Regions from separate parts of the Bradyrhizobium sp. BR14999 genome, predicted to be linked through region 2. Evidence: riboswitches for the same ligand, from Rfam matches in the RefSeq annotation. Region 2 holds a riboswitch; each other region holds the start of a gene.

Region 1 (10,132 bases), 3.0 Mb from region 2:
GGGCTACAAACTGCCGTCGTTCGTGACAGCGCTGCAAGAAATCGGAACATGCGTTTGTCAATTCGCACGATGACGCATGGCTGCGCGCACATGTGGGACACCAACGCACGTGACAATCCCATGAGGACCGTCATACTACTCTGATCGTCTCAATGCGGAGAGTAGGAGAGATGCCATGGTGCTTGGATTGAGCCTGCCCGCGCTTACACTGATCCATGTCATCATCAGCCTGATCGCCATCGCCGCCGGCCTCGTCGTGATGTTCGGCCTGCTCGGCTCGAAGTCGATGCCCGGCCTCACCGCGATCTTCCTGCTGTTCACGATCCTCACCAGCGCAACCGGCTTCCTGTTTCCCTTCAAAGAGCTGCTGCCCTCGCACATCATCGGTATCATCTCGCTGGTGCTGCTCGCGATCGCCTGCATCGCGCTCTACGGCATGAAGCTCCAAGGCGTCTGGCGCCCGGTCTACATCGTGACCGCGATGGTCTCGCTCTACTTCAACGTCTTCGTGCTCGTGATCCAGTCGTTCCTGAAGGTGCCGGCGCTCGCCGCGCTTGCACCCGCCGTGCCGCCGGCGCCGCCGTCGGGGCCGGTCTTCGCCGTGGTGCAGGGCATCGTGCTGGTGTTCTTCGTGCTACTGACCATCGGCGCCTGGCGCCGCTTCAGGCCGATGGCGTTTGCCTGATCACACGATTCTCAACGTTCCCAGTTGACGCGATGCATCGCATTCGGAGTCTCGCGCAACTATCTGCGGATCATCGGCGCGTGCTTGTTCGCGCGTCGCGCAGATGATTTTCACCGAAAGAGAGCAATCCATGCCCACCATCACCACCAAAGACGGCGTCGAGATTTTCTACAAGGACTGGGGCTCGGGCCAGCCGATCGTGTTCAGCCACGGCTGGCCGCTCTCGGCCGACGACTGGGACGCGCAGATGTTGTACTTCGTCACGCACGGCTACCGGGTCATCGCCCATGACCGCCGCGGCCACGGCCGCTCGACGCAGGTCGCCGACGGCCATGACATGGATCACTACGCCGACGACCTTGCCGCGCTCACCGCGCATCTCGACCTCAAGAACGCCATTCATGTCGGCCACTCCACCGGCGGCGGCGAGGTCGTGCACTACATCGCGCGTCACGGCGAAAGCCGCGTCGCGAAGGCGGCGATCCTGTCCGCTGTGCCGCCGCTGATGGTGCAGACCCCTGCCAATCCCGGCGGCCTGCCGAAGAGCGTGTTCGACGGTCTCCAGGCGCAACTCGCCGCTAGCCGTACGCAATTCTATCGCGACCTCCCCGCGGGTCCTTTCTATGGCTACAACCGTCCCGGTGCCAAGCCGTCGGAGGCGGTGATCCAGAACTGGTGGCGCCAGGGCATGATGGGCGGCGCGAAAGCGCATTACGACGGCATCGTCGCGTTCTCGCAGACCGACTTCACCGAGGATTTGAAGAAGATCACGGTGCCGGTGCTGGTGATGCACGGCGATGACGATCAGATCGTGCCTTACGCCGATTCCGCGCCGCTGTCGGCCAAGCTGCTGAAGAAGGGCATCCTGAAAACGTACAAGGGCTTCCCGCACGGCATGCCGACCACGCACGCCGAGACCATCAACGCGGACCTCCTGGCCTTTTTCAAAGAGTGAGCTTCACGACTCTTACCCTCTCCCCTTGCGGGAGAGGGTGGCATAGGCGGCCTTCGGCCGCCGTCCTTAGAACGCCGATGCTTCGCATCGGCTATGGCGTAGCGGCGAGACGGGTGAGGGTTGCGTCGCCCGGGAGGGCTATCCGCTGAACGTGCTGGAGATGGGAGGATATCAATAGCCTCAAGTGTACGGGACAGTTAGCTTGCAGCGGAAATTTCGGCGCCCGCGCGCGTTGAGTCCTGTCCGCCCTGAAGGAGAAGCGCCGGCGATGTGTCCCCAACTCAAACTGATCGCACTCGATGCTGACGATCTCGCGGTGATCTCGACCCATGTCCAGGACGCCCGTGTCCAGGCCTCCGACATCATCTGGCGGCAGAGCGAGAAGCGGCTTGTCATCGGCATGAGCCGGCTGGACTGGGAGCAGACGCTGGAAGGCGAGGCCGAGCCGCGCCGGCTGGTTGCCGCGCTCCGCTTCGATCGCGTGCTTGCCTGCAAATCGCGCAACATCGACCTCGCCACGCCGGACGAGATCCTGGACCTCGTCGGCATCGAGTTTCACCCCCAGGACGGCCGCAGCGAGGAGCCCGGCGGCAGCGCCCTGCTTTTGTTCGCCCAGGGCGGCGCCATCCGCCTCGACGTCGAATGCCTGGAATGCGAGCTGACCGACCTCGGGGCGGACGCGCTGGGAACGGGACCAGGGATCGCGGGGGAGGGGTGAGGTGGCATGCCAAGGCCACGCAATCCGCTGTCGTCCTGGCGAAAGCCAGGACCCATAACCCCAAGGCTTCGTTGTTGAAACGAGATGTGGCCCAATTGCGCCTCCACACATCCGCTGGTGGTAATGGGTCCTGGCCGTCGCCAGGACGACGCCGGAGGGGAACGGCCGGGCCCAAGGGTTGACGCCGCTTCCCGGCCGCGCCATTGAGCAGGGGGTCGGGTGAGCCAATCCCCCCAAAAGACCAGCCAGAAGCCAAGCCAATATGCCCGTTCGTCTCGACCGCAGCAGCGCCGATTTTGACCAGCGATTCGCGGCCTTCCTCGCCGCCAAGCGCGAGGTCTCGGCCGACGTCGAGGCCGCCGCGCGCGCGATCGTCGACGATGTCGCCAGGCGGGGCGATGCAGCCCTGCTCGAGGCCACGGCAAAGTTCGACCGGCTGACGCTGGATGCATCGGGGCTGCGCGTCACCGCCGCCGAGATCGAAGCCGCGACAAAGGCCTGCGATGCCGCGACGCTGGATGCGCTGAAGCTCGCGCGCGACCGCATCGAGACCTATCACCGCCGCCAACTCCCGGCGGACGAACGCTTTACCGACCCGCTCGGCGTCGAGCTCGGCTGGCGTTACACCGCGATCGAATCCGCCGGCCTCTACGTGCCCGGCGGTACCGCGGCCTATCCGTCCTCGGTGTTGATGAACGCCGTGCCTGCGAAGGTCGCCGGCGTTGCGCGGCTCGTCATGGTGGTGCCCTCGCCCGACGGCAAGCTCAATCCGCTGGTGCTGGCGGCGGCTTCGCTCGGCGGCGTCACCGAGATCTACCGGGTTGGCGGCGCCCAGGCCGTGGCCGCGCTCGCGCACGGCACCGCGACGATCGCGCCGGTCGCCAAGATCGTTGGCCCGGGCAACGCCTATGTCGCTGCCGCCAAGCGGCTGGTGTTCGGCAAGGTCGGCATCGACATGATCGCCGGTCCCTCCGAGGTGTTGGTGATCGCCGACGACACCGGCAATGCCGACTGGATCGCCGCGGACTTGCTGGCACAGGCCGAGCACGATGCCAGCGCGCAATCGATCCTGATCACCGATTCCGCGCGGCTTGCCGCCGACGTCGAGAAGGCGGTCGCAGCGCAGCTGAAGACGCTGCCGCGCGCCGCGATCGCAGTCGCCTCGTGGGCCGATTTCGGCGCCATCATCATGGTCAAGGATCTTGCTGACGCCATCCCGCTCGCGGACGCGATCGCCGCCGAACATCTCGAGATCATGACTGTTGATCCCGATGCGCTCGCCGCAAAGATCCGCAACGCCGGTGCGGTGTTCCTGGGGGCGCATACGCCGGAGGCGATCGGCGACTATGTCGGTGGCTCCAACCACGTGCTGCCGACTGCGCGTTCGGCGCGATTCTCCTCAGGGCTGTCGGTGCACGACTTCATGAAGCGCACCTCGATCCTGAAATGCGGCCCGGATCAGCTGCGTGCGCTGGGCCCGGCCGCGATGACGCTCGGCAAGGCGGAGGGGCTGGACGCCCATTCGCGCTCGATTGGATTGCGCCTCAATCTGTCATGACAAAGCCGCCCGAACAGGACGACTCCAACAATCGCATCGTCGGCGTCACGCTCGACGAGGACTCGATCGGCCGTTCCGGGCCTGACATCGAGCACGAGCGCGCGATCGCGATCTACGACCTGATCGAGCAGAATTTGTTCGCGCCCGACGGCGCCGACGGGCAGGGCCCGTTCACGCTGCATATCGGCATCACCGGCAACCGGTTGATGTTCGACATCCGCCGCGAGGACGGCACGCCTGTCGTCGCGCATCTGTTGTCGCTGACGCCGTTCCGGCGGATCGTGAAGGACTATTTCATGATCTGCGACAGCTACTATCAGGCGATCCGGACCGCGACGCCGGACAAGATCGAGGCCATCGACATGGGCCGCCGCGGCATCCATGATGAGGGATCGCGCACGCTCCAGGAGCGGCTGAAGGGCAAGGTGCGGGTCGACTTCGAGACCTCGCGCCGGCTGTTCACGCTCATTACCGTCCTGCATTGGAAAGGATAAAAGCGGATGGCTGCGCCCCCACGCGCACGCGATCCGCAATCGGTGCTGTTCGCCTGCGCGATGAACAGCGTGCGCTCGCCGATGGCTGAGAGCCTGTTGCAGCACATGTTTCCGCAGGGCCTCTACGTGAGGTCGGCCGGCACCAGGAAGGGCGACCTCGATCCGTTTGCGGTGTCCGTGATGGCCGAGCTCGGCCAGGACATCTCCGCCCATAGGCCGCAGACCTTCGAGGAGCTGGAGGACTGGGAGGGATTGAACTTCGACCTCATCATCACGCTGTCGCCGGAGGCGCACCACAGGGCACTGGAGCTGACCCGCACGCTCGCCGCCGACGTCGAATACTGGCCGACGCAGGATCCCACCACCATCGAAGGCAGCCGTGACCAGAAGCTCGCCGCCTATCGCGAGGTCTGCGATCAGCTCTTGATGCGCATCCGCCGGCGATTCGCAAAGGCGGGTGCGGCGAGCGGGTAGCATGCGGCGACCGTAACACCCGCGTCACAGAGCGCAGGCACACGCGTGTTGGCAACCTCGAATCACCAAACCTCCGGTTCCCGGGTTGTGAAACCGGCCCCCTTCCGATAGGTTCCGCGCGAAATTCACTCCCTGCTTCATCCCCCAAATCACCTGATGCTCGGCCGCCCCAAATTCGTACTTGCCTCCGGTTCGCCGCGACGCCTGTCGCTGCTCAACCAGGCCGGCATCGAGCCGGATGCGCTCCGGCCGGCCGACGTCGACGAGACGCCGAAGCGGGGCGAGCTGCCGCGCGCCTGCGCCAACCGCCTCGCCCGGGCCAAGGCCGATGCGGCGCTGAAATCGGTGCAGCTGGATGACGAGCTGCGCGGCGCCTTCATCCTCTCTGCCGACACCGTGGTGGCGGTCGGCCGCCGCATCCTGCCCAAGGCCAACCTCGTCGACGAAGCCGCGCAGTGCCTGCGGCTGCTGTCGGGCCGCAACCACCGGGTCTACACTGCGATCTGCCTCGTGACGCCGCGCGAGGCCTTCCGCCAGCGCCTGGTCGAGACCCGCGTCCGATTCAAGCGCCTCTCGGAAGACGACATCCAGGCCTATATCGGCTCCGGCGAATGGCGCGGCAAAGCCGGCGGCTATGCCGTGCAGGGCATCGCCGGCTCGTTCGTGGTCAAGATGGTCGGCTCCTACACCAACGTGGTCGGCCTGCCGCTGTACGAGACCACGGCCCTGCTCGGCGGCGAGGGCTTTCCGACCCGCTTCGGCTGGCTCAACGGCACCGCGGTGTGAGCACCACAGCGCCGCCGACAAAAAACGCGAAAACAACCCCATGCATGCGCCCTCGCCCGAGGAACTCGTTTGCCGGCCGGCGCTTGACCTGCCTCACCTCGTGTAAGCTGCTCCGACCATGAACGATCACGTCAAAACGCCCGCCGCCCCCCTCAAGACCTGCCCGATCTGCGGCAAGCCGCAGTCAGAGGCCACCCGCCCGTTCTGCTCCTCGCGCTGCCGCGACGTCGATTTGAACCGCTGGCTGAAAGGCTCCTACGTCATCCCCGGCCGCGACGACGAGACCGATGACGTGGAATAACAAGCGATATCAATGATTTGGTGAGCTCAAGAAGCGCCGCGTGCCAGCCGCGGCGAGCCCGCCCCACCTTGTGCACAGCCGGGCCACGCCCGGCGCAGCCTTCAGGCGAAGCCGGGTGGACAGGCCGCTTCTAGCCCACTATAAACCGCCCGCTCGATGGGCTTTGGCCCCTCTCTTGGAGCACGCCCAGGTAGCTCAGTTGGTAGAGCATGCGACTGAAAATCGCAGTGTCGGTGGTTCGATTCCGCCCCTGGGCACCACGATCTTCGTGCGGCTACCACGCCGAAATAGATGAATCGCAACTCGCGGACAGCTCCGTAGGTGCATTCGCTCCGCCTTAATGCGTCAGAAATGGGCTTTCGTAGACCGCCGCAGGGCCAAGTTCGCGCTCGATTTCGAGCAGGCGATTGTATTTTGCGAGCCGCTCGCTGCGGGACAGTGATCCAGCCTTGATCTGTCCACCGCCCATGGCAACCGCAAAGTCGGAAATGAACGTGTCCTCGGTCTCGCCCGATCTATGCGAGATTACGTAGCCCCAACCAGCATCGCGGCACATCTGCACCGCCTTCATGGTCTCGGTAACCGTGCCGATCTGGTTCAGCTTGATCAGAACCGCATTGGTCGCTCTGCTATCGATACCCTTCTGGATAAAACGAGGATTGGTGACGTAAAGATCGTCGCCGACGATCTGGATTCGGTCGCCGCAAGCGGCCATCTGCAGGCGGAATCCGTCCCAGTCATCCTCGGCGAATCCATCCTCGATCGAAACGATAGGATAAGCGTCTAACAGGCCGTTGTAGAGAGAAAGCAGCTCGTCTCGCGAGAGGGTCTTGTCACCGGATTTGGCGAAGACGTACTTGCCATCATTTGCAAAGGTGCTGGCTGCGGGATCGAAGGCAAGGGCAACGTCGGTGCCGGGCTGCAACCCCGTCTTGCGGATCGCTTCAACGATCAATTCGCAAGCCTCTTCGATAGTCCTCAAGTTGGGCGCAAACCCTCCCTCGTCGCCGACCGCAGTCGAGTGCCCCGCCTTGTGTAGGAGCTCGTGGAGCGCGTGGAAGGTCTCGGCCCCGTAGCGGACGGCTTCCGCAAAGTTTGGGGCGCCATGGGGCACTATCATGAATTCCTGGAAGTCGAGCGAATTCTGGGCATGCCGCCCGCCGTTGATGACGTTCATCATGGGGACGGGGAGCCTCGTTGCTGAGACGCCGCCCAGATAGCAGTAGAGCGGCACACCTGCCGCCGAAGCCGCGGCACGCGCGATGGCCATGGAGACACCAAGGATCGCATTCGCACCCAGCTTGATCTTGCTCTCGGTGCCGTCGAGCACGATCAATGCCGTGTCGATGGGCTCCTGGGGGCAGGCAGCCATCCCCATGAGGCGATCCCGAATGATCCCATTGACGTGAGAAACGGCCTTGAGCACGCCTTTGCCGCCGTACCGCGCCATATCGCCATCGCGCAGCTCCAGCGCTTCGTAGCGTCCAGTCGAGGCGCCGGACGGCACCGAAGCCGTGCCGGCGTGCCCATTGTCGAGCCTTGCCACGACGCGAAGCGTGGGATAGCCGCGCGAGTCGAGAATTTCGAATGCATCGAGAGCTTGGATGGCCGGAAGCGGACTATTCATCTTTGTCTCCATGATCGACCGAACTCCAGGTGAGTGAAGAGTGCTCGGAATTGTCGGCGTGCATCGACCGCGAATTCGCTTCGGCCTGGTCGCGGGGCATCTCAAGCGACAGCGAGCGTTCGAGTGCCGCCTCCTGCGCGCGCAGCCAGTCGAACAGGTCGCTTCGCTGGCCGCCGAGGGGGCGCGCCCATCGCAAGTTCTTGAACGGCGTAGCCTCCGGTCCGGCCCACCAATACTCCTTCGTGACCATCAGCGACCAGCCGGGGCGACCTGACCGGGACAAGGTGAAGATCTCGATGACGATTCCATGTCTGGAGCTCGAAAAACTATGGCGCTCCCGCTCGAATTCGACACCATCATGCGTCCAGCGGGATCGTTTCATGCCCGGATTCGTGCTGGTTATGAGGAGGTCGAACATCCGGAAGAATGAGGGGCGTGCCAGGCTTCTCATGGCTCTGTGCCCCCATCTTGGTCCGCCTCGCTACGTGAGCAGACGACCATGGACGCGGAAAAAAGCACGCGTGGGCGCTCCGCTTGCGAAGGCCGGCAACCATCAGATCCTAAGGGAACGCCGGCCATTGTGTCTCCTACCACCGAGATGGTGCGCGGTAGGAGTCATCAGCCTGCGGCGGTTTCGGGGGCACTCCATCCCCGTCGATATCGTGCATAGTCTAATTGCGCCGCCCGCTTGGGGCAAGAAAATGGAGGGGCGGCTAGTGGCTCGTTGACCGGAACCAGATCGGACGTATACTCGTTTGCAATGTTGGCGATGGGGTTCGCCTGAACCGCCCCGAGGGGCTGATGACTCCTACCGAAGCACGGCTTTGGAGGAGTTTTATTGTGTCTTATCCGCGCCCCCAACCACCGCTTACGGCCGAGTCTGACGGACGCGAACGCCATCCAAGCGCGCCGGATATCGTGCCAAGCGTCCTCTTCGATCGGCCCGAGGACTCTACGGCCGCTCCGGAAAGTGCAGCGCCAGAATTCTTCGCTGATCTGAATCTGGATCAGCTGGTGGCCGCGATAACGGCCGGCTTTGAAGAATACGCCATCAAGCCTGTTTTTCACGTCCCGCTGCAGCGGGTTGAAGCCATTGAATATCGTCACGAAGTCTTCCGCGATCTCGAAGACCCGGCTCTCCTCGACAACATCAGACACTTCGCCGAGCGAATGAGGGATGCCCGGATCCACAAGGCGCTATCGGCCAAGCTCTACGACCGATTTCACAAGCAGATGTGGTTTCTCCACGCAATAGAGATCTACTGCAATGCGGTCGATCAATTGGCGACGGATCTGACGCGATCTCAGATGAAGTCCCGAGCGCTCCTGAGCATTCGCGACTATCTGACCGGCTACATTGCGCAGGACAATTTCGTTGCTCTCCGCGATGAAGCCAAGAGCATCTCTGACCAACTGTCGCAGGTCAGATACGGCATCGTGATACGTGAGGCCTCGTTCACGGTGAAGAACCTCCAGGATGAGCCGGACTACAGCGCGGAAGTTGAGGCGACGTTCGCGAGATTCAAGCAAGGCGCCGCCACAGACTACCGCTCGAAATTCAACGATGCGCCGGAGGACATGAACCACATCGAAGCCAAAGTGCTTCAGTTGGTGGCGCGCCTCAATCCGGAGCCGTTTGCTCGCCTGCTAGCGTTCTGCGCTCGGCAAGTCGAATTTCTCGACAAGGCCATCGTAGGATTCGATAGGGACGTCCAGTTCTATCTCGCTTACTTGAAACAGACGACGAGGCTCGAACAGGCCGGACTACGGTTGTGCCTGCCCGAGGTTTCCGACAACTCCAAACAGGTCCATTGCCGGGAGGGGTTCGACCTTGCGCTCGCGCTGAAACACGTCGGTGAGCAGAAACCGGTTGTCTGCAACGATTTTGATCTGACGGGCAGGGAGCGGCTCATTGTGGTGTCCGGACCCAATCAGGGCGGCAAGACGACCTTCGCCCGCATGGTCGGACAATTGCACTATCTTGCAAGCCTGGGATGCCCGGTCCCGGCGCGAGGGGCCAAGCTTTACCTGGTCGACCAGATCTTCACGCACTTCGAACGGGAAGAGAAGGTCGAAAACCTACGCGGCAAACTGGAAGACGACCTGGTTCGGATCCGTTCGATCCTGAAGCGGGTCACGCGGCGCTCCATCGTGATTTTGAATGAGATCTTCACCTCCACGACGATTCGCGACGAGACATTCCTCAGTCAGAAGGTCATGACGAAGCTCGCGGCCATGGATGTGCTCGGCGTCTGGGTCACGTTCGTCGACGAGCTGTCGACGTTCGGTCCGGAGACCGTTTCGATGGTGAGCACGGTTGTACCGGACCAGCCGGCAGTCCGCACGTTCAAGATCGAGCGGCGGACTGCCGATGGCCTGGCTTATGCGATGGCGATCGCCCAGAAATACGGTCTGACGCATCAGCGCGTAAAGGAGCGCATCAAGCCATGAAGGCGTTCCTGCTGTATCCAGCGCGATTTCGACCCGACGCTGCTGCTATCGCGGCGAGATCGATCCTATGCCCGGCAGAAGGA
Region 2 (10,132 bases):
CTGACTGACGAGTAGAGACGGATGTCCTTCAACACCTTCGGCCACATGTTCCGCGTCACCACCTTCGGCGAGAGCCACGGCGTGGCGATCGGCTGCGTGGTCGACGGCTGTCCGCCCATGATCCCGCTCACCGAGGCCGACATCCAGGGCGATCTCGACCGCCGCCGGCCCGGCCAGTCGCGCTTCACCACCCAGCGCCAGGAGCCGGACCAGGTCAAAATCCTGTCCGGCGTGATGGCGCATCCGGAGACCGGCGTGCAGGTGACGACGGGCACCCCGATCGGGCTCCTGATCGAGAACACCGACCAACGCTCGAAGGACTATTCCGAGATCAAGGACAAGTTTCGCCCCGGTCATGCCGACTTCACCTATGAGGCGAAGTACGGCCTGCGCGACTATCGCGGCGGCGGGCGCTCCTCGGCGCGCGAGACCGCGACGCGCGTTGCCGCCGGGGCGATCGCGCGAAAAGTGCTGCCCGACGTCAAGGTGCGCGGCGCACTGGTGCAAATCGGCCCGCACAAGATCGACCGCGCCAAATGGGACTGGGACGAGATCGGGAAAAATCCGTTCTTCTGTCCCGACAAGGACAAGGCCGCCTTCTTCGAGACCTATCTCGACGGCATCCGCAAGAGCGGCTCCTCGATCGGTGCGGTGATCGAAGTCGTCGCCGAGGGCGTGCCGGCGGGCCTGGGTGCGCCGATCTATGCCAAGCTCGATTCCGATCTGGCGGCCGCGATGATGACCATCAACGCCGTGAAGGGCGTCGAGATCGGCGCCGGATTTGGCGCGGCCGAATTGACCGGCGAAGAGAACGCCGACGAGATGCGCACCGGCAATGACGGCACGCGCTTTCTCTCCAACCATGCCGGCGGTGTTCTGGGCGGCATCTCCACCGGACAGCCGGTGGTGGTGCGTTTTGCCGTGAAGCCGACCTCGTCGATCCTCCAGCCGCGCCGCACCGTCGATCGCAAGGGCACTGATACCGAGATCGTCACGAAGGGCCGCCATGATCCCTGCGTCGGCATCCGCGCCGTCCCCGTCGGTGAGGCCATGATGGCCTGCGTGCTGGCGGATCACTTTTTGCGCGATCGCGGGCAGGTGGGACGCTAGTTCTTTCACCTCTCCCGTAGGGAGAGGTGAGCACACCGCGGATAACGCGCCCTGTCGCGGTACTAGCCCACCGCGCAGCTTGACGGGCCCACAACTTCGTCCGCAAATGCGGGCATGAACAGCTCCGAGCTCCAGCGCATCTGCAACTGGCTGATCGGCGGTGCCTGGTCGTCGCTAGAGCCGGCCGAGATGATCGCCGATTTCTGCGAACGTCTGGTCGCGGCCGGCCTGCCAGTGTGGCGGTTCGGCATCTTCATCCGCACGCTGCATCCGGAAATCTTCGGCCGCAACTTCATCTGGCGGCAGGGTGGGGAGGTCGAAATCGGCAGCGTCGATTTCGAGATCCTGGAGACGCCCGAATTCGCCCGCAGCCCGCTCCGCATCGTGTTCGAGCAGGGGGTGGAGGTCAGGGGACGCGCGAGCGATCCCGACAGCAAGCGATTTCCGTTCCTCGACGACATGCGCGCCGAAGGCGCGACCGACTATATTGCCGTGCCGGTGCCTTTTCTCGATGGCTCCATCCACGCCACGAGCTGGATCACGCAGTATCCCGGCGGCTTCAGCGACGACGACATCGCGGCGATCCGAAGCATCATAGCGCCGCTCGCGCGCGTCAGCGAGATCATCAGCCTGCGACGCACCGCCGAGATGCTGCTCGACACCTATGTCGGCAACCGCGCCGGCGCACGCATTCTCGGCGGCCAGATCCGCCGTGGACACACCGACACCATGCAGGCGGTGATCTGGCTCTCGGACCTGCGCGGCTTCACTGCGCTGTCGGACCGGCTGCCAGCCGAGACGGTGGTCGCAATCCTCAACCATTATTTCGATTGCCAGGTCACCGCGATCCGGGGCCACGGCGGCGAGGTGTTGAAATTCATGGGCGACGGCCTGCTCGCAGTGTTTCCGATCGACGAATATGTCGGCGATGCCGCCCATGTCTGCGCGCGCGTGCTGGAGGCGGCGCGTGAATCGCGCGCCAGCGTGGAGCAGCTCGCGTTTCCGGTCGGCGATGTCGTCGAGCGCTTCCGCTTTGGCGTCGCGCTGCACATCGGCAACATCCTCTACGGCAATATCGGTGGCGGCAACCGGCTGGACTTCACCTGCATCGGCCCCGCCGTCAATCTCGCGGCCCGGCTGGAGAAGATCACGGGGCGGCTGGGGCGGACCGTTGTGGCCTCGGAAGGTTTTGCCAATGTCTGCCACCACGATTGGCACGAGCTCGGCGAATTTCCGATCGCAGGATTTTCCAAGGCACAGCGCGTGTACGGGCTGGCCGAAGAAACGCACGCGCTGGTGGGCTGAGCTTTATTCCTCCGGCTCCGTCGTGAACAGCAACGGGTAGCCCTTGGCGCGGCCGGCATCGGTGGCACGCGTCGCCTTGGTCTCGGCGACGTCCTTGGTGAACACGGCGACGACGCAGGTGCCCAGCTTGTGCGCGGTGATCATCACCTTGTAGGCCTGATCCTCCGTCATGCGGAATTCGGCCTTGAGCACCATGGTGACGAATTCGCGCGGCGTGTAATCATCGTTGATCAGGATGACCTTGTGCAGCCGCGGCCGCTCGACCTTGGTCTTCGTCCTGGTTTTCGGTGTGGTAACAGTATCGTTCATTCCGCCTCCCGGACACGGCGGGCTCGGGTTCCTGCTGGAGCGATCAGCTCGCGGCCTTCGCACCATATTGTAGGACCTGCACCTTCTCCAAGGTGATCAGGCCGCTCGACATCATGCCATCCAGGATGGGCAGGAATGCGTTGATGTTGTCCTCGCTGTCGACGATCTCGATCAGCAGCGGCAGGTCTTCCGAAAGTCGCAGGATCTTCGAAGTGTGCAGCCGGCTCGATTTGCCGAAGCCCATCGGACCGCGCAGCACGGTGGCACCGGCGAGGTGCCGCTCGCGCGCGGTCATCACGATCGCTTCATAGAGCGGCTTGCCGTCGAAATGGTCGCTCTCGCCGATGAAGATCCGAAGCAAAACGGCCTGAGCGGGGATTTGCATGGTCAACTCCTTGTCAAGCGGTTGTAGCGGCTCGCCATCATATGCCCGAGCCACGCCGACACCAGCCAGCAGATGACGGACGCTGCGACATAGGCAAGTGCCGTGTACTTCAGGCCGCCGTGGAGCAGTCGGAAGGTCTCCAGGCTGAAGGTCGAGAACGTGGTGTAGCCGCCGCAGAACCCGGTCATGACGAACTGCCGGTGCTCCGGACGCGCCAGCATGCGGCCGTCGGGGCCGGTCAGCGCCGCGTAGAAGCCGATGATCAGCGATCCCGTGGCGTTGATGAACAGCGTGGCGAAGGGAAAGCCCGGTCCGGTGTCGAGCGCGAGACCGACCAGATAACGGGTCAGTCCGCCGACGATGCTGCCGGCGGCAACCCAGGCGTAGAGTATCGCGCTACGCCAGCGCTCGGCGGAGGAGGGGACGGCCATGCGCTTCTATCCTCCAAGCCTGTCCGCGAGGAGGAAGCCGCAACTGACGGCTGCAAGGCACAGCCCGACCGAGAGCACGACATTGCCGAGCGCGGAGAGCGGCTCGCCGCTCCGCGCCAGCGTCAGGGTTTGCAGACTGAACGAGGACACCGTGGTGTAGCAGCCGAGAAAGCCGGTCACCGCGAACAGCCAGGGGGTGGGCGTGGCGAAGGCCGAGCCGGGATGGGTCGCGAGCGCGCCGAAAATGCCGATCAGGAAGGCGCCGGTGACATTGATGGTCATGGTGCCCCACGGAAACGTCTCGCCCAATCGCCGCGCGATCGCGCCGGACACGAAATAGCGCGCACAGCCGCCGAGCACGCTACCCATCATGATCGCAAGCACCCCACTCAGCACGACGAAAGCCTCCCCGTCATCATTCTTGCTCCGCTGCCAGACCGTTGCCGACGGCAAGCAGCCCCATGAGCGAGATCAGGGCAAAGCCGAGTCCCGCCAGGAACGTGCCTGCCGGACCATAGGCATCCCACAACGCGCCGGCGATCACGCTCGCAGCCAGCAGGGCCAGGCCCGTGAGCAGGTTGAAATAGCCGAATGCGGTGCCGCGCAGGCTCGGCGGCGCGGCATCGGCGACGAGGGCCGAGAGCAGGCCTTGCGTCAGCCCCATATGCAGCCCCCACAGCACGACGCCGAGCGCGAGGCCTGCAAGGCTCGGGAGCAGTGCCAGCGCGAGGTCGGCGCCGGCGAGGAAGACCAGGCCGAGCGCGAGCAGGCCGGTGCGGTTGATCCGGTCCGACAGCACGCCGGCGGGATAGGCCGACAGCGCATAAGTGACGTTCATCAGCACCAGCACCGCCGGCACCCACATCGGGTTGAGCCCGATGTTCTGCGCGCGCAGGATCAGGAAGGCCTCGCTGAAGCGCGCCAGCGTGAACACGACACCGACCGCGACGACGCGCCAGTAGACTGCCCCGAGCTGCTGCATCGCGGCAAGATTGAGCGGGTTCGTTGCAGGTTTTCGGTTCGGATCCGGCTCCGGCTCGTGCACGGCGAAGGCGATCAGGCCGAAGGACAGAAAGGCCGGCAGCACTGCCACCCAGAACACGATCGTAAAATTGTCAGCCGTCCACCACATCATGCCGATGGCCGCGAGCGGCCCGACGAAGGCGCCGATGGTGTCGAGCGATTGCCGCAGGCCAAAGCTCGCGCCGCGCAGGCCGATGGGAGCGATGTCGGCGATCAGCGCATCGCGCGGCGCGCCGCGAATGCCCTTGCCGACGCGGTCGATGAAGCGTGCCGCCACCAGCCATCCGACGCTCGGGGCGAGCGGAAACAGCGGCTTGGTGAAGGCGGCCAGCCCGTAGCCGAGCGCGGCGAGCAGCTTGCGGCGGCCGAGCCAGTCCGACAACGCGCCGGAGAAGATCTTCGTGATCGAGGCGGTCGCCTCGGCAATGCCCTCGATGAAGCCGACCGTGAGCGTGGAGGCGCCGAGCGCGGTGACGAGATAGACCGGCAGCAGCGCATGGATCATCTCGGAGGAGATGTCCATCAGCATCGAGACGAAGCCGAGCACCCAGATTCCCCTGGGTAAGGTGGCGCGCGCAGCATTCGGTGTCGTCGTGGTCACGTCTTCACTTTCTCCTGGCCTTGGCTTGCTGGCCCAGTTTCCTGCCTTCGCCACCAGGCAACAAAAAACCCGCCATCGGCGGGTCGGTCCATGCTCCCACCAAAGGCAGAGGCTCAAAGATTGCCCCACCTCAAGCAGGAGTCATCAGCCCAGTACGATCATCGACCGCCGGGCGGTTGTCGGGGGACTCCATCCCCATCTGTGCATCCAGCCTAGCATGGAAATTGCGGCGGACAAGTGGGCCGGCCGCGCTGTCCCTAGGCGTCATTCTGCGCGCGTCGCGAGCTCTGGAACGACGGTGCCGGTCTCGCTGTGTGTTCCAGTCGCGCGAAGCGAGGCAACACGGCGGCGAGCACGTCGTTCCTAACTCGAATGTGAAGCGCAAGCGATCTTCGCACTTTGCGGCAAGGCGATTGCATGTCACCATCGCGTCATACGACGGGAGACCGCTGCGATGCGCTTGCTGTTCTCGATCGGGGCTGTGCTGGTGGCCGGCGTGCTTGCCGGAGGGGACGTCGCGGGCATCGCGGCGCCAGGACCTAAATTCGAGCCGCTTGAGAATCAGCCGCAGCGGCTGGCTGCCGACAAGGATGCACAGACGGTCGACGTCGAACTGATCCTCGCGGTCGACGTCTCCTACTCCATGGACATGGACGAGCTCGCGGTCCAGCGCGAAGGCTACGCGCTGGCGATCCAGTCCAAAGAATTCCTCCAGGCGCTGAAGCTCGGTCCGAACGGCCGGATCGCGGTAACCTATTTCGAGTGGGCCGCCTCCAGCGACCAGAAGATCATCATCCCCTGGCGCCTGATCGACGGCCCCGAGACCGCGGATGCGGTTGCCGCCGAGATCATGAAGACGCCGATCCGGCGTGCCTCGCGCACCTCGATCTCCGGCGCGATCACGTTTGCGATGCCGCTGTTCGACGAGGATCCATATCGGGGCTTGCGTCGCGTGATCGACATTTCCGGTGACGGCCCCAACAACAATGGCATCCCGGTCACGGTGGCGCGCGATGCCGCGCTCGAGAAGGGCATCGTCATCAACGGTCTGCCGATCATGGTCAAGGAGCCGTCCTATTCGACCATGGATATCGACAATCTCGACTTCTACTACGAGGACTGCGTCATCGGCGGTCCCGGCTCTTTCGTCATCACGATCAAGGATCGCGACAAGTTCAAGGAAGCGATCCGCACCAAGCTGCTGATGGAGGTCGCTGGCCGCATGCCGGAGCGCCCCGTGATGCGGGTTGCGGACAAGGAGCCGCGCGTCAGTTGCATGATCGGCGAGAAGATCTGGTCGGACCGCTGGGGCCGTTAATAGCGCACGCCGGTTGGGACCTTTCGCTTCATCTCGCCCGACGGTTGAATTTAACCGCTCGTTAACCGGCACATGGCCCTAATCCGGTTGTTTCAGTTCGTTTCCGATCGCAGTTTTGACTTTGCTGTCGGGCGCGCGAACGAGAGCGGGTTCGTCGAACCCGTCCACCGAGCAGACCATGGCCATCGTCACGTCGAGCACCAGCCAGATTTCTCCCGCCAACGAGCGGCTGTATCACCAGAGCGCGCTGCTTGGTGACTGGAAGGGCAATTGGGTGGGCAACAACCAGCCCGTCGGCTTCAAGGTCGTGAACATCCGCGGTGCCCGGGCGCAGGTCGAGTACACCCATAACGGCCACACCGAGCGCGGCTTTGCCGAGGTCAAGGGCACGCTCATCACCTTTGGCGGGGTCACGGTCGGCACCAAGGACGGCAAGAACATGGTGCTGCTGTTCTCCTTCGGGGGCGCTGGCAAGCAGACCGCGAACCTCGAGAAGCAGGACCCGCCGGCTTCCGACAGCCGCCTCATGGGAAGCTGGGGCGGCTATTCCAGCGAGAACGGCAAGAGCGCGAGCTTCAAGGTGCTCTCGGTCAACGGCAAGGAAGCCCAGGTCAGCGTCACCACCGACGGCGTCACCCGCCAGGGCACCGGCACCGTCTACAAGAACGTCATCATGTTCGGCCAGGCGCAGATCGCAACCGATGACGGGCAGAACGGCAAGATCATCTACCAGGTCGGCACGAAATCCTTCATGGTGCCGGTGACGAAATATCCGCCGGCCGACTCCTCGTCTTCGGTCGACAAGACCGCCTGAAAGCTGCCGTCCTCACCATTTCGGCGGCCGCTTCTCCACGAACGCTCTCAAGCCCTCCTGCGCCTCATCCGACGTCGCGACATTGCAGAAATCGTCGACGGCGCTTGCAATGCTGCGCCGATAGTCGAGATCGATCTGGCGCATGAAGGCGGCGCGGCCCATCCGTAGCACCGCCGCCGATTTTCCCGCGAACTGCGCCGCGAGCCTTGCGACCTCGGCCTCGAGCTCCGCGTCGGCGACGACGCGGTTGACCACGCCGAGCTCGCGCGCCTCCGCGGCGCTGAAGACGCGGCCGGTGAACAGCAGATCGAAGGCGCGGTGACGTCCGACGATCCGCGGCAGATGGGCATAGTGGATCGCCGGGATGACGCCGACGTCGATCTCGGGATAGCCGAACGTCGCGCTCTCGGCCGCCAGCACCACATCGCAGGACACTGCCATGGTCATGCCGCCGCCCCGCGCCGCGCCGCCGACGGCGGCGATCGACGGTTTGCCGAGCCGATACTGCGCGTCGTAGAGGTCGATATAGAGCGCCTGGAGGAATTCGCGGATCTCGGCGCCGGGCTTGCCGAGCAGGATGTCGAGATCGAGGCCGGCCGAGAAGCGCTTAGGGATAGCGCTCGCCAGCACGACCACGCGCGCCTCCGGATCGTCCGCGGCGCGGCGGAGCGCCGCGACCACCGCGCGGATCACCTCGAGGCTCAGCGCGTTGACGGGCGGGCGGCGCAGCGTGATGCGGGCGATGTTGCCTGCAAATTCGTAAGTGACGGGACTATCCGATGTCACTGGGTTCTCCATGCTTTCAAGATGTCAGCACCTTCAGCTGCCGGTCGATCCTGCGCAAGGCCTCGCAAGCGGGCGCAAAGGTGCCGTCGCCGATCAGCCGCCAGACCTCGTTTGCCTGCTCCTCCAGTTGCGGAATCGTCAGCGGCACGCCGGCCGCCTCCTGGAGCGCGCCCTTTTCGTTGATGAGATAGCGTTCGTTCAGGGCGAACAGCACCTGCGCAATGCAGGCGAGCGATCTGTAGAGGCATCCCGCGATGTGGGTCCGCTCGTTACGTGCCGCCGCGAGCTCGGCATTTTCGATGCTGAACAGGACTTCCCACTGGAAGCGCCGGATCAGGGCGCGGCGCAGAGCCTGCGGATACGGAAGCGCGATTGATTTGAGATGAACGATCAAACCCTTCGGGTCGTGCAGAGGCTGACAATACGCGATCTCGCCCATCCAGATGGCCGAGCAGAAGCCATGCGGATGGCCGGGCTGATAATCCATGGTGACCACGCCGGCGCGGCTGGATTCCATCGCCGCTTCGACCGCGTCGGCGTTGCGATAGAGCAGGTCGACCTTGCGGCCTTCCACTGAAAGCCAGGCGCCGCCGACGATCCACGGACCCCATTCGCCGACCGGCGTCACGGTCGTGGCTGCGGGATCGTCGGCGATGTCTTTTGCGGCGGCCAGCAGCCGTTCGGTATCCAGCGGGATCGCCGTCTTGAAATAGAGGCCGACATCGTAGTCCGACGTGGAGTGCCCGCTGCCCCGTGCACGCGAGCCGCCGAGAACGACAGCCTCGACGCCCGGTACCCCGGCAAAGGCGGATGTCAGGCGCGTGAGCAGCGGATCGTGGGGCATCAGGTGGAGCTCTCCGGGAGGCTCGGGGCCGTGACGTCGGCGCGGTCGCACCGCTGGCATTGGTGATGTCCGAGGAGTATAATTTGCAAAACTCTTGACGGTCATCTGAATGTTCAACCCCGCAGCTTCACGCGCTCTTGCAACTCTCGCCTTGCTCTGCCTCACCGGCGCACCGGCTCATGCGCAAGTTGCGCCGCTGAGATATTGGATTCCCGGCGGGCCTTTCGGCCTCAGTGGTGGTGCCGAGCAGAGTTCCGATACTTACGGCGGCTTCTCGAGCTTCAATGCCGGCGATGCGGGTTGGCGTACCAGCTATGCGAACGGTTTCTTCGTCGGCAGCGAGCGCGGCAATTTTGGTCTGAGCGGCTTCAATCAGGCCGGCTCGGCCGGCAATTTCAGCGCGCTGTCCTATGACAGCACGCAGTTCGGCTACAACACCAAGACGGCGGGCGGCATCCCCGTCACGTTCTTCGCCGGCTTCGACACGCTGAAATTCGGCAACGGCATCGGCAGCTCGCTGGCGCCGCTGACCTCCAGCGCCACGCCCGGTTATGGCGCGTTCGCGGGTGTCGAGTTCAAGCCGACCTCCAATCTCAGCCTGTCGTTCGGTGCCGGATTCATCCAACAGCAATCGGGACGCATGGACAGCGACATCAACTCCTCGATGCTGCCCGGCGAGTCGCCGGCGCTGGGCGGCTTGCGTCGTTAGAATTGCATCACCAGCTCTGGTGGACGTCGCAGCGATTTCGGCAGGTTCGGGCCGGTCCCGAAGCGCATCACGATGTCGGGGCGCCGTTCGCCCAGCCCGAGCCGCGTCGCAAATTGCGGCCTCAGCGCTGCCACCTCGACCGGCTGGTTGACGAAGGAATATTTTAGTCCCAACGCGGTCGCCTGCAAGCCGAAACGCTGACAGGCGCGGCCGACCGCGATCCAATGCCACTTGTCGCTGCGATCGGCAGCGAGCACGATGACGCCCGCAGAGCTTTCGAGCTCTTCGCGGTATTTCTTGTTTTCCCCGCTCTCGGTGAAGAAGAGTTTCAGAAGCGGTCGCGCCGCCCATGAAGGCAGCGACGGGTTTCCCGACGCGGGCGAGAACAACCCGTCCATGGTCGCGAGCGCCTCCGCCTCGTTGAAGCGGATCCAGCTGACGAGCTCGCGCATGAAGGCCTTGTCGCGCATTTGCGCCGAGTTGCCTTCGAGCACATA
Region 3 (10,132 bases), 3.0 Mb from region 2:
TCTGGTCAGCGCCCAACTAGGTAAGGGCAATAAGGCAACCAACTACGTCCTGCGCAAGCCGCATAGGAAGGATCTCGGCTGGTTCGCCCGGCTGTGGCCGACCACCGAAGGATACACGTCCTATCTGAATCCGCGAGACGAAGCCGGCGCCCGCGCTCTGTCCGAATTGCGGGATCGGGGTATCAACCTGGTGGCAAATGCGCTCGCCCAGTCAATGGATCACATTTCGAGCTTCTTTCAGATGCTGCGGACTGAGCTTGCTTTCTATGTGGGCTGCTTGAACCTTTACGAACACCTTCAAAAGCTCGGCACGCCCACCTGTCTTCCAAGGCCCGTGGAGCTGGACGGCAGCGTATTGTCGTTCTTGGGTCTCTACGACGTTTGTCTTGCGATCAGCATGAACCGAGTGCCTGTCGGCAACGATCTGGTGACCGCCGGCAAAGATCTCATCGTGATCACGGGCGCCAATTCGGGAGGCAAATCGACGTTCCTGCGTAGTCTGGGCCTCGCCCAACTGATGATGCAGGCGGGCGTGTTCGTCCCGGCGGAGACGTTTTCGGCCGAGGTCCGGACCGCGCTGTTCAGCCATTTCAAGCGCGAAGAAGATGCCGCGATGGAGAGTGGAAAGCTCGACGAAGAGCTGAGCCGGATGAGCGAGCTCGTTGAGCATCTTGGTCCGGGCGCGATGATGCTCATGAATGAGTCGTTCGCGGCGACCAATGAACGGGAAGGATCGGAAATCGCGATGCAGATCACGACCGCCTTGCTGGAGAAGGGAGTGAAGGTCGGCTACGTGACGCATCTGCACCAGTTCGCGCATCGTATGCATCAGAAGAAGCTTCCGAATGCGCTGTTCCTGCGGTCGGAGCGCCAGCCGGACGGCACGCGGACGTTCCGGCTGATCGAAGCCACGCCGCTGCAAACGAGCTATGGGGAAGATCTCTACGCGAACGTATTTGGAGGGGACGAGCAGTCGACGCAATCCCGTCGGCTGTCAGCGGCTCAATAACCTGGGCGAGAAGAGGCGGTGTGCTGAGCTAGGCCGGATCGATCCCGTCTAAATGGGCGGTCTCGTTGATCGCAAGAACACGAATCCGATCGCTGGTTATCTCGATCTCGTTGATGCAACAGGGCTCTTGCGTGAGCCGCCAGTAGGAGGAGAGCGGCAGGTCCGCGACCTGCAAAAGCAGCGCCCGGTTCACGCTATCATGCGAAACCAGAACGACGGTGCCAGAGGGGTGTCGTTCGAGCGCGAGCCGGACTGCGTCCGCTGCGCGCGCAACGACGTCCTGAAGGGAGTCGCCTCCCGGAAATCGCATCAGGTGGGGCGTATTGAACCAGGTCGCGTGAAGCATCGGCTCGGAAGCTGCCATTTCCTCATGGGTCTTCATCCTCCACGCGCCGTAATCGATGTCGTTGAGCGCTTCAATGCTCTCCGCCTCGATCTCGCACGCAGTGGCGATGGCCGCGCCGGTGGCGACGCAGCGCGACAGCGGGCTGGTGTAGACCCGCTCCGGCCGCCATTTGGACGCGATCCGCTGCGCGACAGCGAGCGCTTCGGCTTGGCCTCGCCCGGTCAAAGGCAGGTCCTCTCGTCCGCGAAAGCGGGCAGGACGAATACCTTCGACGTGACCGTGACGGACCAGCAGGATTTTGGTCAAGTTCAACCCCGTAAGTGACGCTCGCATTTTACCTCTTCCATTCGCGAGCGCGAAGGATCGTTCAGCGCCTGGTCGGAGCCTTTCGTGGTATCGTCCTGATCCTGACGGCGGCTTTCCGCGCTTGCTATGGCCTGATTCCCAGTTACAATTGACGAAAATTCAGGGGATGGGGTCCCCCGTAACCGCCGATGAGGCTGATGACTCCTACCGGACGCTTGCCGTCGGTGGGAGCGCTTGCTTCAAATCCTTCCAAGCATCCAGCACGTGAGTTCTCCGGACGGCGCATCGCCGTCGTGTTCTTGGAGGCGCTGATGACGGGTGTTTGGGCTCTGGCGGCATTGTGGTTGGGCTTGGCGCTGATCGCCAGCCTTCTGTCGATCTGGCTCCGGATCTCGACCGCTCTGTCGGAGATCGTGGTCGGAACGATCGCACAACTCATCATCGGTGCCGCCATTGGATCGGCGGTGCTCGGGACCGAAGAGTCCTGGGTCAAATTCCTTTCGGGCGTCGGCGCGATTGTGCTGACCTTCCTAGCAGGTGCGGAACTTGACCCCGTCGTATTCAAGCTGAAGTGGAAAGAGGCGGCAGCCGTGGGGCTTGCCAGCTTCTTTTTTCCATTCATCGGATGCACCGCTGCGGCGCACTACTTGCTCGGCTGGGACGTTATGCCGAGTTGGCTTGCAGGTGTCGCCATGTCGACCACCTCGGTGGCGGTGGTTTATGCCGTGATGATCGAATTCGGCTTCAACACCACCGAGTACGGCAAGACAGTTCTGGCCGCCTGCTTTGTCACGGACCTCGGGACGGTGGTTGCGCTCGGCCTGATCTTTTCTCCGTTCACGATAAAGACACTGATCTTTCTCGGTACTGGCGTGGTGGTCTTCGGCGTGCTGCCCTGGCTGACCCCCCGGTTCTTCCGGCTGTATGGGGGACGCCCGTCCGAACTGGAGACGAAATTTCTGCTGCTCTGCCTGTTCGGAATGGGGGCGCTGGCGACGTGGGCGGACAGCGAGGCCGTTCTTCCGGCCTACCTGATCGGGATGGTACTCGCAGGCACTGTTGGAAAGGACCACGCCCTGGTGCGCCGGCTGCGCACTCTTACCTTCGGATTGCTGACGCCGTTCTACTTCATCCGAGCCGGTTCGTTTGTGTCTGTGCCGGCGCTGATTGCTGCACCGGCGGCATTCCTCTTCTTCCTGGTGATCAAGATCGCAACCAAGGTCGTGGGTGTCTACCCCGTCACCAAGTATTTTGGCTCTCCCAACAGAGAGGCGATGTACACGACGCTTTTGATGTCGACCGGGCTGACCTTTGGGACGATCTCGTCACTCTTTGGCCTTTCACATGGCATCATCAACCAGGGCCAATATTCCGCGCTCGTCGCCGCAGTCATCGGCAGCGCCGTGATACCCACAGTCATCGCCAATGCATTCTATCTTCCTCACCATCTGCTGCCCGACACCAGTTCGCAGCACGCTGAGGAGGAGCCCCTAAGACCTCTTCGGCCCGCTGCGCGCCGCGCCGAATGATGGAGGCAGCTATGTTCAGCAGAATTCTGCATGCCAACGACGGTTCCGAGCACGCATTCCACGCCTTGGCGTTTGCCATAACGATGGCCACACAGAACAGCGCCGAACTTCACATGATCTGCGTGGAGGAGATTGACTACATGCCCGAATTTATCGAGGAGGTTCGGGAGGAGACCGGCACGGCGGCGCGCCGCTATCACTCGGTCATTCAGCGGGCGCGAAGCCTGGCCGAACAGAGCCACGTCGAGCTTCACACCCATGTGGTGGCCGGCCATCCGGTGCGGGACATCGTGGACTTCGCAGCCAAGCTGAAAGCCGATCTACTGGTCATTGGCGCCACGGGACACTCGGCGCTCTACGAGCGGCTCATCGGCAGTCGAGCCGATCGCATCGTGCAACTCGCCGCGTGCCCGGTGCTGGTCGTGAAATGAGAGGGTCTTGACGCAGCAATGGGGTTTGAACATGCAGCTACCGCGAGAAGCCGTCCTACTCAGGATCTTCTTTGGTGAAAATGATCACGCGGGCCATCACCCGTTGCACGAGGCGATCGTGCTGAAGGCAAGGGAGATGCACTTGGCCGGCGCGACAGTGCTACGAGGCGGGCTGGGGTTCGGCCATTCCGCACGCCTGCACACGGCGAAGATACTGCGTCTGTCGGAGGACCTTCCGCTCGTTGTCGAGATCGTCGACACCCAGGAGAAGATCGATGCCTTTCTCCCCGTCCTCGACGGCATGATGAGCAGCGGGCTGATCACGATGGAGAAGGTGCAGGTCCTGCAGTACGGGACCGAAATGAGACCCGTGCCAGGTTGAAATTCCGCCGCGGAGCAGGAAAGCAGGGCTCCTGCGATGGCGGTGCAGCCGGCCACTATGTCAAGCGCTCACGCCACCAAACCTAGGATAAATAGCGGTTCGTCGCGTCGGTGATTGCGTCTGGTTCCCTGAGTGGACCAGCGCCCGGTGCTCCCCGCTGCGCCTCAACTCGCGTAGAGATAGTTCGGCAACCACAGCGTCATGCCGGGCCAGAGATACATGATCACCATGCACAGGATCACGATCAGCATGTAGGGCATCATGCCGGCGAAGATCTGGTTGAGCGTAACGTGCTTCGGGGCGACGCCCTTGAGATAGAACGCCGACATCGCGACCGGCGGCGACAGGAACGCGGCCTGCAAGTTCACGAACACCAGCGTGCCCCAAAGGATCGGATCGATGTTGAAGTGCTTCAGCATCGGCAGGAAGATCGGCACGAAGATGATGATAATCTCGGTCCATTCGAGCGGCCAGCCCAGCACGAAGATGATCGCCTGCGACAAGATCATGAACTGCACGGGCGTCATGTTGAGCGACAGCACCCAGCTTTCCAGCAGCGCCTGACCGCCGAGAATGGCGAATACCGCCGAGAACAGCGCCGAACCGACGAACAGCCAGCACACCATCGCGGTCGTCTTTGCGGTCAGGAACACTGCTTCCTTGGTGCGCTTCCAGTCGAGCGTCCGGGCGTGGATAGCGAGGATGAAGGCCCCGGCGGCGCCGACTCCGGCGGACTCGGTCGCGGTCGTGATGCCGAACAGGATCACCCCCAGCACCACGACGGTGAGGATGCCGAGCGGCATCACCGACGACGTCAAGAGCTTCAACACTTCGAAGCGCTCGCCGTCCATGCGCAAGTAGGAGCGCGCCGTCCACGCCGCCAGCACGGCGGCTGATATCGCGAACCAGATGTAGAACTGGGTGTCCGGTCCCTTTTCGGCGGGCGACAGCTCCTTCGGCTCGACCGGGCTGCCGAGCTGCTGCAGGCCTTCGACGGCTTCGCTCGCGGCGCCGGGCTGCTGGTGGATCACGACGTACCACCAGACCGTGCCGAGCGCGGCTGCGGTCATCAGGAACGGCACCAGCGAAATGAGGAAGTGTTGCACGATCGCGCCATAGCCCATCGGCTTGCCGTCGATCTGGAGCATCTTCGCCTTTGCGGGCGAGAGCAGCGCCTTGAACAGGCCGACGAACAGGTTCGGCGAATACAGCGTCGCGAAATTCCTGATCCATTCCGGCACCTTGACGCGGGTCTGTTCCTCCGGCAGCGCCGGGGCGATCTTCGGGTTGATCATCGCCCAGGCCACGACATAGACGAGGTAGAGGAAGGCCAGGAAGAAGCCGGGAAGCATCGCCGCCGCATAGAGCTTGACCACGGACTGGCCGGCGACCGCGGCATAGACGATGATCATCACCGAAGGCGGGATCAGGATGCCGAGCGTGCCGCCCGCGGTGATGACGCCGGAGGCGAGCTTCACGTCATAACCGGCGCGCAGCATCGGGTTGAAGGCGATCACGCCCATCAGCACCACCACCGCGCCGACGAGCCCGGAGGCGATGCCCCAGAACGTGCACACGATCAGGGTCGTGACCGCGAGCGAGGCGGGCAGGCGGCGGAAGGCGAGCTGGATCGAATAGAACATCTTGTCGACCAGCGCGCCGCGCTCCATCACATAGCCCATCAGCACGAACAACGGGATGGAGATCAGTACGTCGTTGGTCATCGCGCCGTAGCTGCGCTGGACCATCAGCTCGAAGACCTTGTTGTGCGTCCAGTTCTGCGACGGGTCGTAGAAGGCGATGAAGCCGAAGAACATGCCAAGGCCCATCAGAGTGAAGGCCGTGGCGAAGCCCATCATGATGACGACGACGATGAGCGTCAGCATCAACAGGCCGAGTGCCGGATCGCTCATGTGTTCAGGTCCCCGCCCATGCCGCGCTGCCGCGCCAATTCATCGATGCGCTGCGCGCCCTCGATGGCGAGCTTGCGTGATTCCTCGTCCACGAATTCAGAGTGCGCGAGCTGCTCCTCGATGACGTCGGTCTCGGCGACGTCGGCAAGTCGGCTCGGCCATTCGCCGGTCTTCAGGCACACGATGCAGCGGATGATCTCGGCGATCCCCTGCAGCATGATCAGCGCGCCCGCGATCGGGATGACGGTCTTGAAATGGTAGACCGGCGGCCCCTCAGCCGTGACGTTGGAATGCTCGTTGATGGCCCAGGAATCCGCGGCGTAGAAGTAGCCGGCATAGATCAGCGCGGCGATGCCCGGGATGAAGAACACGAAGTAGAGAACGAGGTCGAGCGCGGCCTGCGTGCGCGGACGCATCGAGGAGTAAAGGAAGTCACCGCGGACATGGGCGTTCTGCGCCAGCGTATAGGCGCCGGCCAGCATGAACAGCGACCCGTACATCATGTTCTCGGCGTCGAAGATCCACGCCGTCGGCATGTTCACGGCGTAGCGCTTGAACACTTCGATGCAGACCACGCTCATCAGCAGGATCATCAGCCAGGCTGTCGCCTTGCCGACCCAGGTGGAGATGCCGTCGATCGTGTGCAGTAAGCGCCGTACACTCATGTGATAAGGTTCGGCATTAAATATGACCCCCAACATAGCACAAGGCACCGTCCGGCGGGTGGTCCGGACGGCGCCTTGCCAGCTTTATTTCGTCATCAGATCTTCTTGGCCGCAGCGTTCGGCCCGAAATAATGATCGTAGGCCATGCGGCGGTTCACTACGGTATCCTGCTCCCACTGCGTGGCACGCTTGGCGAACTCGATCTGCGACTGCACGATCTCCTTGAACAACGGGTTCTCCGCCGCCTTCTTCTTCGCCACATCGTCATAGATCTCGAGTTGCCGCTTCAGGATGGCGTCGGGGGTCTTGTAGAACTTGACGTTGTCCTTGGTCTGCAGCTCGACATAGTCCTTGGAGTAGCGGTCGATCGCCTTCCACGACATGTCGGCCGAAGCCGCGTCCACCGCATTGGCGATGATCGCCTTCATCTTGTCCGGCAGCGCGTTGTACTTGTCCTTGTTGAACATGATCTCGAGCTGCTCGGCGTTCTGGTGGAAGCTCTGCAGCATGCAGACCTTCGAGACGTCGGGGAAGCCGAGCACGCGGTCGGAGGTGGCGTTGTTGAACTCGGCCGCGTCCAGGAGGCCGCGGTCCATGGCAGCTACGATTTCGCCGCCGGGCAGCGCGTTGACGGCTGCACCCATTCCCGAATACACGTCGATCGAGATGCCGACGGTGCGGAATTTCAGGCCCTTGACGTCCTCGACCTTTGCGACCGGCTTCTTGAACCAGCCGAAGGGCTGGGTCGGCATCGGACCGTAGGGGAACGAGACAACGTTGGCGTTGATCGACGCGTAGAGCTTTTCCAGGAGCTCCTTGCCGCCGCCATAGCGGTGCCAGGCCAGCAGCATGTTGGCGTCCATCGCAAAGCCCGGTCCCGAGCCCCAGAGCGCCAGCGCCGTCTGCTTGCCGTAGTGATAGACCAGCACGCCATGGCCGCCGTCGAGCACGCCCTTGGACACGGCATCGAGCAGGCCGAAGGCGGGCACGACAGCGCCTGCCGGCAGCACTTCGATCTTGAGATCGCCGCCGGTCATGTCGTTGACCTTCTTGGCGTAGTCGAGGGCGTATTCGTGGAAAATGTCCTTTGACGGCCAGGTGCTTTGCCAGCGCATGCTGATCGGCCCCTGGGCGCTGACGACGCTCGGCGCGGCTACCGTCGCGGCGGCCCCCGCAGCAGCGACCTTGAGAAAGCCGCGGCGACTCGAAGTGCTGCCCTTCTTTGATTTGGTCATGGTTGCCTCCTCCCCTTTGGAATAGCGATCCCTTGCGGATCAGCTGCTTTTTTATTGGAACAAGTCAAAGTCTTGCGCAGGGGGTTTGGCAAGAATGTTCCGAATGATGCGACGCTACGACGCGGACTGCGGCGATGACGCGCCGCAGCGCTCGCCGCCGAGTGCGGCGAAGCCGAACTGCGGTGAACAGTGCGCTCAATGCAGGCTCGAGAGAACTCGGCGCGCGCCGGATCTGCGAGCGATCCGACGAAGGTTCGGAATCGAGCCGGCGTTGCCCTCAATGATGATGGGCCGACACGCTCTTGACGCATTGCGTCAACAGATCAGGGGTGGCGGATTGGCCGATATCACCGAGACTGATCATGCCGACCATCCGCTTGCTCTTGTTGATCACGGGTAGCCTGCGGACTTTCAGCGTCTCCATGTGATGCACGGCTTTCGCCAGATCATCGTCTTCCCGGCAGCAATGGATACCTTCGGTCATCACATCCCGCGCCGTCATGCGCGCGGCGTTGAAGTCCCTGCTCGCAAGACCTTTGCAGACGATGTCGCGATCGGTCACCATTCCGACCAAATGGTCGCCTTCGCCGATCGGAATGCAGCCGATGTCGTGCCCTTGCATCAACTTCGCGATCTCGATGATCGGGGTGTCGGGGCTGACCCAATCGACGCCCTTGTGCATCACGTCTCTGACTTTCATGGAGGACCTCCGTTGCGAACGCAGCCCCCGCTGAATTGACTATACATCGAACCGGACGCGGCCGCACGCACGCCGTGACGGTGCGTACCGGGATTATCTTGCCGCCACGCCGCGTCAGTCATGCATGCTGAAGCGTCCATGCGGTGCACTGGCCGTCAGGCGCTCGAACTGCGCATGGGTGAGCTGGAGCAGCGTCTCGTGATCGCCGGCTTCGATATAGACCTCGGGCTGGGCCCGGATGCTGTCATCGACGATGAGATCGAGCCCGTAACACCGACCGACCGCCGGAATGGCTCCGTGCGCGCAGTCCATGAACAGCTGGTTGATCTCGGTTTCGTTGGCCATGGCGAGATCCTCGCCAAGCCTCTCCTTCAAGTCCGGCAGGTTGAGATGGTGCGATGCCGGCACGACCGCGAGCATATAGCCGCCGTCGTGCCGCAGCACGACGGCCTTGGCGAGACGATCGCCCGAGACGTGGCAAGCCTGCGCCGTGCGCGTGGATGACATGGTGAGATCGTGCGGGATCTCGGCATACTGGATGTTCTCGGCAGCCAGATACCGATGCAGTGTGGGGGCGATGGACATGGCTTCGCCTTTCGGATGGATGCAACCATCCACCGTGAAGCTGCCCCCGCCGCACGATGGGCGGCTGCGTGATTGCCGGCCTTCAGCATAGGCCTTGCCCTCGAATGCCGCAACTGAGTCGGACGTTCGAAGCGCGCCGCGCTCACCTCATCCGTGATCTCAGGCGCGGCGGCCGCAACGCACGCGCCACGCCAGCGCTATCCAAGCACGCCGCCGCTGCACGGACTTTTTTGCCAGGGACGGTTCGGTGTGATGGCAAGACGAGGCCAATCCCGCCTTCATGGAAAGCACTCGCCGTCGCTACGGCCGTGAGCGGGGAGGCGGTTGGTTGGAATTATTTAGATATTTCAATCGCATGGGAGTTCGCAGCCTTATTTTAAATGGAGCTCCATTCCTCTGATTTCGGACGTCCTAAAAGCCCGGCTGCTCTGCCGCGTCCGTTCGCTGTACGCGCCCGGCTGCCGCTGATATGCTCTTGGCCATAGGGACAGTGAATGGCAGCTGGCCACAGACTTTCCCGCGATGCCGGCCTTCTGATCGGACTCGATCCCGCTCGCGCTTTTTCGCATTGCCTCGACATAACGCTGAACAAAATCCTCTACGGCTGCCGCGTTCCCCGCTCACATTGGGAGATGTGCCATGGCTGCATCGGACTGGCGTCTCGAAGGCGAATGGATGAAGAATTGCAACTGCGCGTTTGGCTGCCCCTGCGATTTCAATGCTCCCCCCACCCACGGATACTGCAAGGGCATGGTCGGCATGCGGATCACCGCGGGACATTTTGAGGGCGTCAAGCTCGATGGCCTCTGTTTCGCCGTGGTCGTAGATTTCCCCGGCGCGCTACATGAAGGCAACGGCAAGATGCAGCCCATCGTCGACGAGCGCGCCACACCGGAGCAACAGCAGGCGCTGTTCAACATTCTGTCGGGCAAGCATTCGGCCGAGGGCACGCTATTCCACATCTTCAGCCTGATCGTGACCACCATTCACGATCCGATTTTTGCGCCCTTCGAATTTTCCTTCGACAAGGA

Evidence for each region. A riboswitch is a leader RNA that binds a small molecule or an ion and turns the genes downstream of it on or off. The one in region 2 is predicted to bind fluoride.
Region 1: linked by a shared signal. The riboswitch ahead of ACR9YP_RS08175 (MutS-related protein) and the one ahead of ACR9YP_RS35370 (MFS transporter) in region 2 are both predicted to bind fluoride.
Region 3: linked by a shared signal. The riboswitch ahead of ACR9YP_RS08190 (cation:proton antiporter) and the one ahead of ACR9YP_RS35370 (MFS transporter) in region 2 are both predicted to bind fluoride.

Annotation. Positions count from the first base shown of each region.
Region 1 is NZ_CM148536.1:1,754,442-1,764,573, forward strand. Features, by position in the region: gene ACR9YP_RS08120 (hypothetical protein) at 176-685, shown strand; gene ACR9YP_RS08125 (alpha/beta fold hydrolase) at 816-1,640, shown strand; gene ACR9YP_RS08130 (DUF2948 family protein) at 1,909-2,358, shown strand; gene hisD (histidinol dehydrogenase) at 2,621-3,916, shown strand; gene ACR9YP_RS08140 (UPF0262 family protein) at 3,913-4,410, shown strand; gene ACR9YP_RS08145 (arsenate-mycothiol transferase ArsC) at 4,417-4,884, shown strand; gene ACR9YP_RS08150 (Maf-like protein) at 5,041-5,670, shown strand; gene yacG (DNA gyrase inhibitor YacG) at 5,789-5,971, shown strand; tRNA gene ACR9YP_RS08160 (tRNA-Phe) at 6,156-6,231, shown strand; gene eno (phosphopyruvate hydratase) at 6,309-7,598, opposite strand; gene ACR9YP_RS08170 (hypothetical protein) at 7,591-8,049, opposite strand; fluoride riboswitch at 8,201-8,260, opposite strand; fluoride riboswitch at 8,355-8,416, shown strand; gene ACR9YP_RS08175 (MutS-related protein) at 8,400-10,049, shown strand.
Region 2 is NZ_CM148536.1:7,570,443-7,580,574, reverse strand. Features, by position in the region: gene aroC (chorismate synthase) at 22-1,110, shown strand; gene ACR9YP_RS35395 (adenylate/guanylate cyclase domain-containing protein) at 1,225-2,415, shown strand; gene clpS (ATP-dependent Clp protease adapter ClpS) at 2,419-2,724, opposite strand; gene ACR9YP_RS35385 (DUF190 domain-containing protein) at 2,768-3,109, opposite strand; gene crcB (fluoride efflux transporter CrcB) at 3,112-3,540, opposite strand; gene crcB (fluoride efflux transporter CrcB) at 3,547-3,936, opposite strand; gene ACR9YP_RS35370 (MFS transporter) at 3,956-5,164, opposite strand; fluoride riboswitch at 5,293-5,370, opposite strand; gene ACR9YP_RS35365 (DUF1194 domain-containing protein) at 5,619-6,482, shown strand; gene ACR9YP_RS35360 (hypothetical protein) at 6,661-7,296, shown strand; gene ACR9YP_RS35355 (enoyl-CoA hydratase/isomerase family protein) at 7,309-8,082, opposite strand; gene ACR9YP_RS35350 (nucleotidyltransferase domain-containing protein) at 8,099-8,926, opposite strand; gene ACR9YP_RS35345 (hypothetical protein) at 9,036-9,635, shown strand; gene ACR9YP_RS35340 (Acg family FMN-binding oxidoreductase) at 9,632-10,132, opposite strand, start outside.
Region 3 is NZ_CM148536.1:1,765,072-1,775,203, forward strand. Features, by position in the region: gene ACR9YP_RS08180 (MutS-related protein) at 1-1,009, shown strand, start outside; gene ACR9YP_RS08185 (histidine phosphatase family protein) at 1,038-1,661, opposite strand; fluoride riboswitch at 1,815-1,875, shown strand; gene ACR9YP_RS08190 (cation:proton antiporter) at 1,859-3,190, shown strand; gene ACR9YP_RS08195 (universal stress protein) at 3,202-3,621, shown strand; gene ACR9YP_RS08200 (DUF190 domain-containing protein) at 3,653-4,003, shown strand; gene ACR9YP_RS08205 (TRAP transporter large permease) at 4,168-5,916, opposite strand; gene ACR9YP_RS08210 (TRAP transporter small permease subunit) at 5,913-6,581, opposite strand; gene ACR9YP_RS08215 (TRAP transporter substrate-binding protein) at 6,677-7,816, opposite strand; gene ACR9YP_RS08220 (CBS domain-containing protein) at 8,094-8,516, opposite strand; gene ACR9YP_RS08225 (aminoacyl-tRNA deacylase) at 8,631-9,101, opposite strand; gene ACR9YP_RS08230 (DUF1326 domain-containing protein) at 9,741-10,132, shown strand, end outside.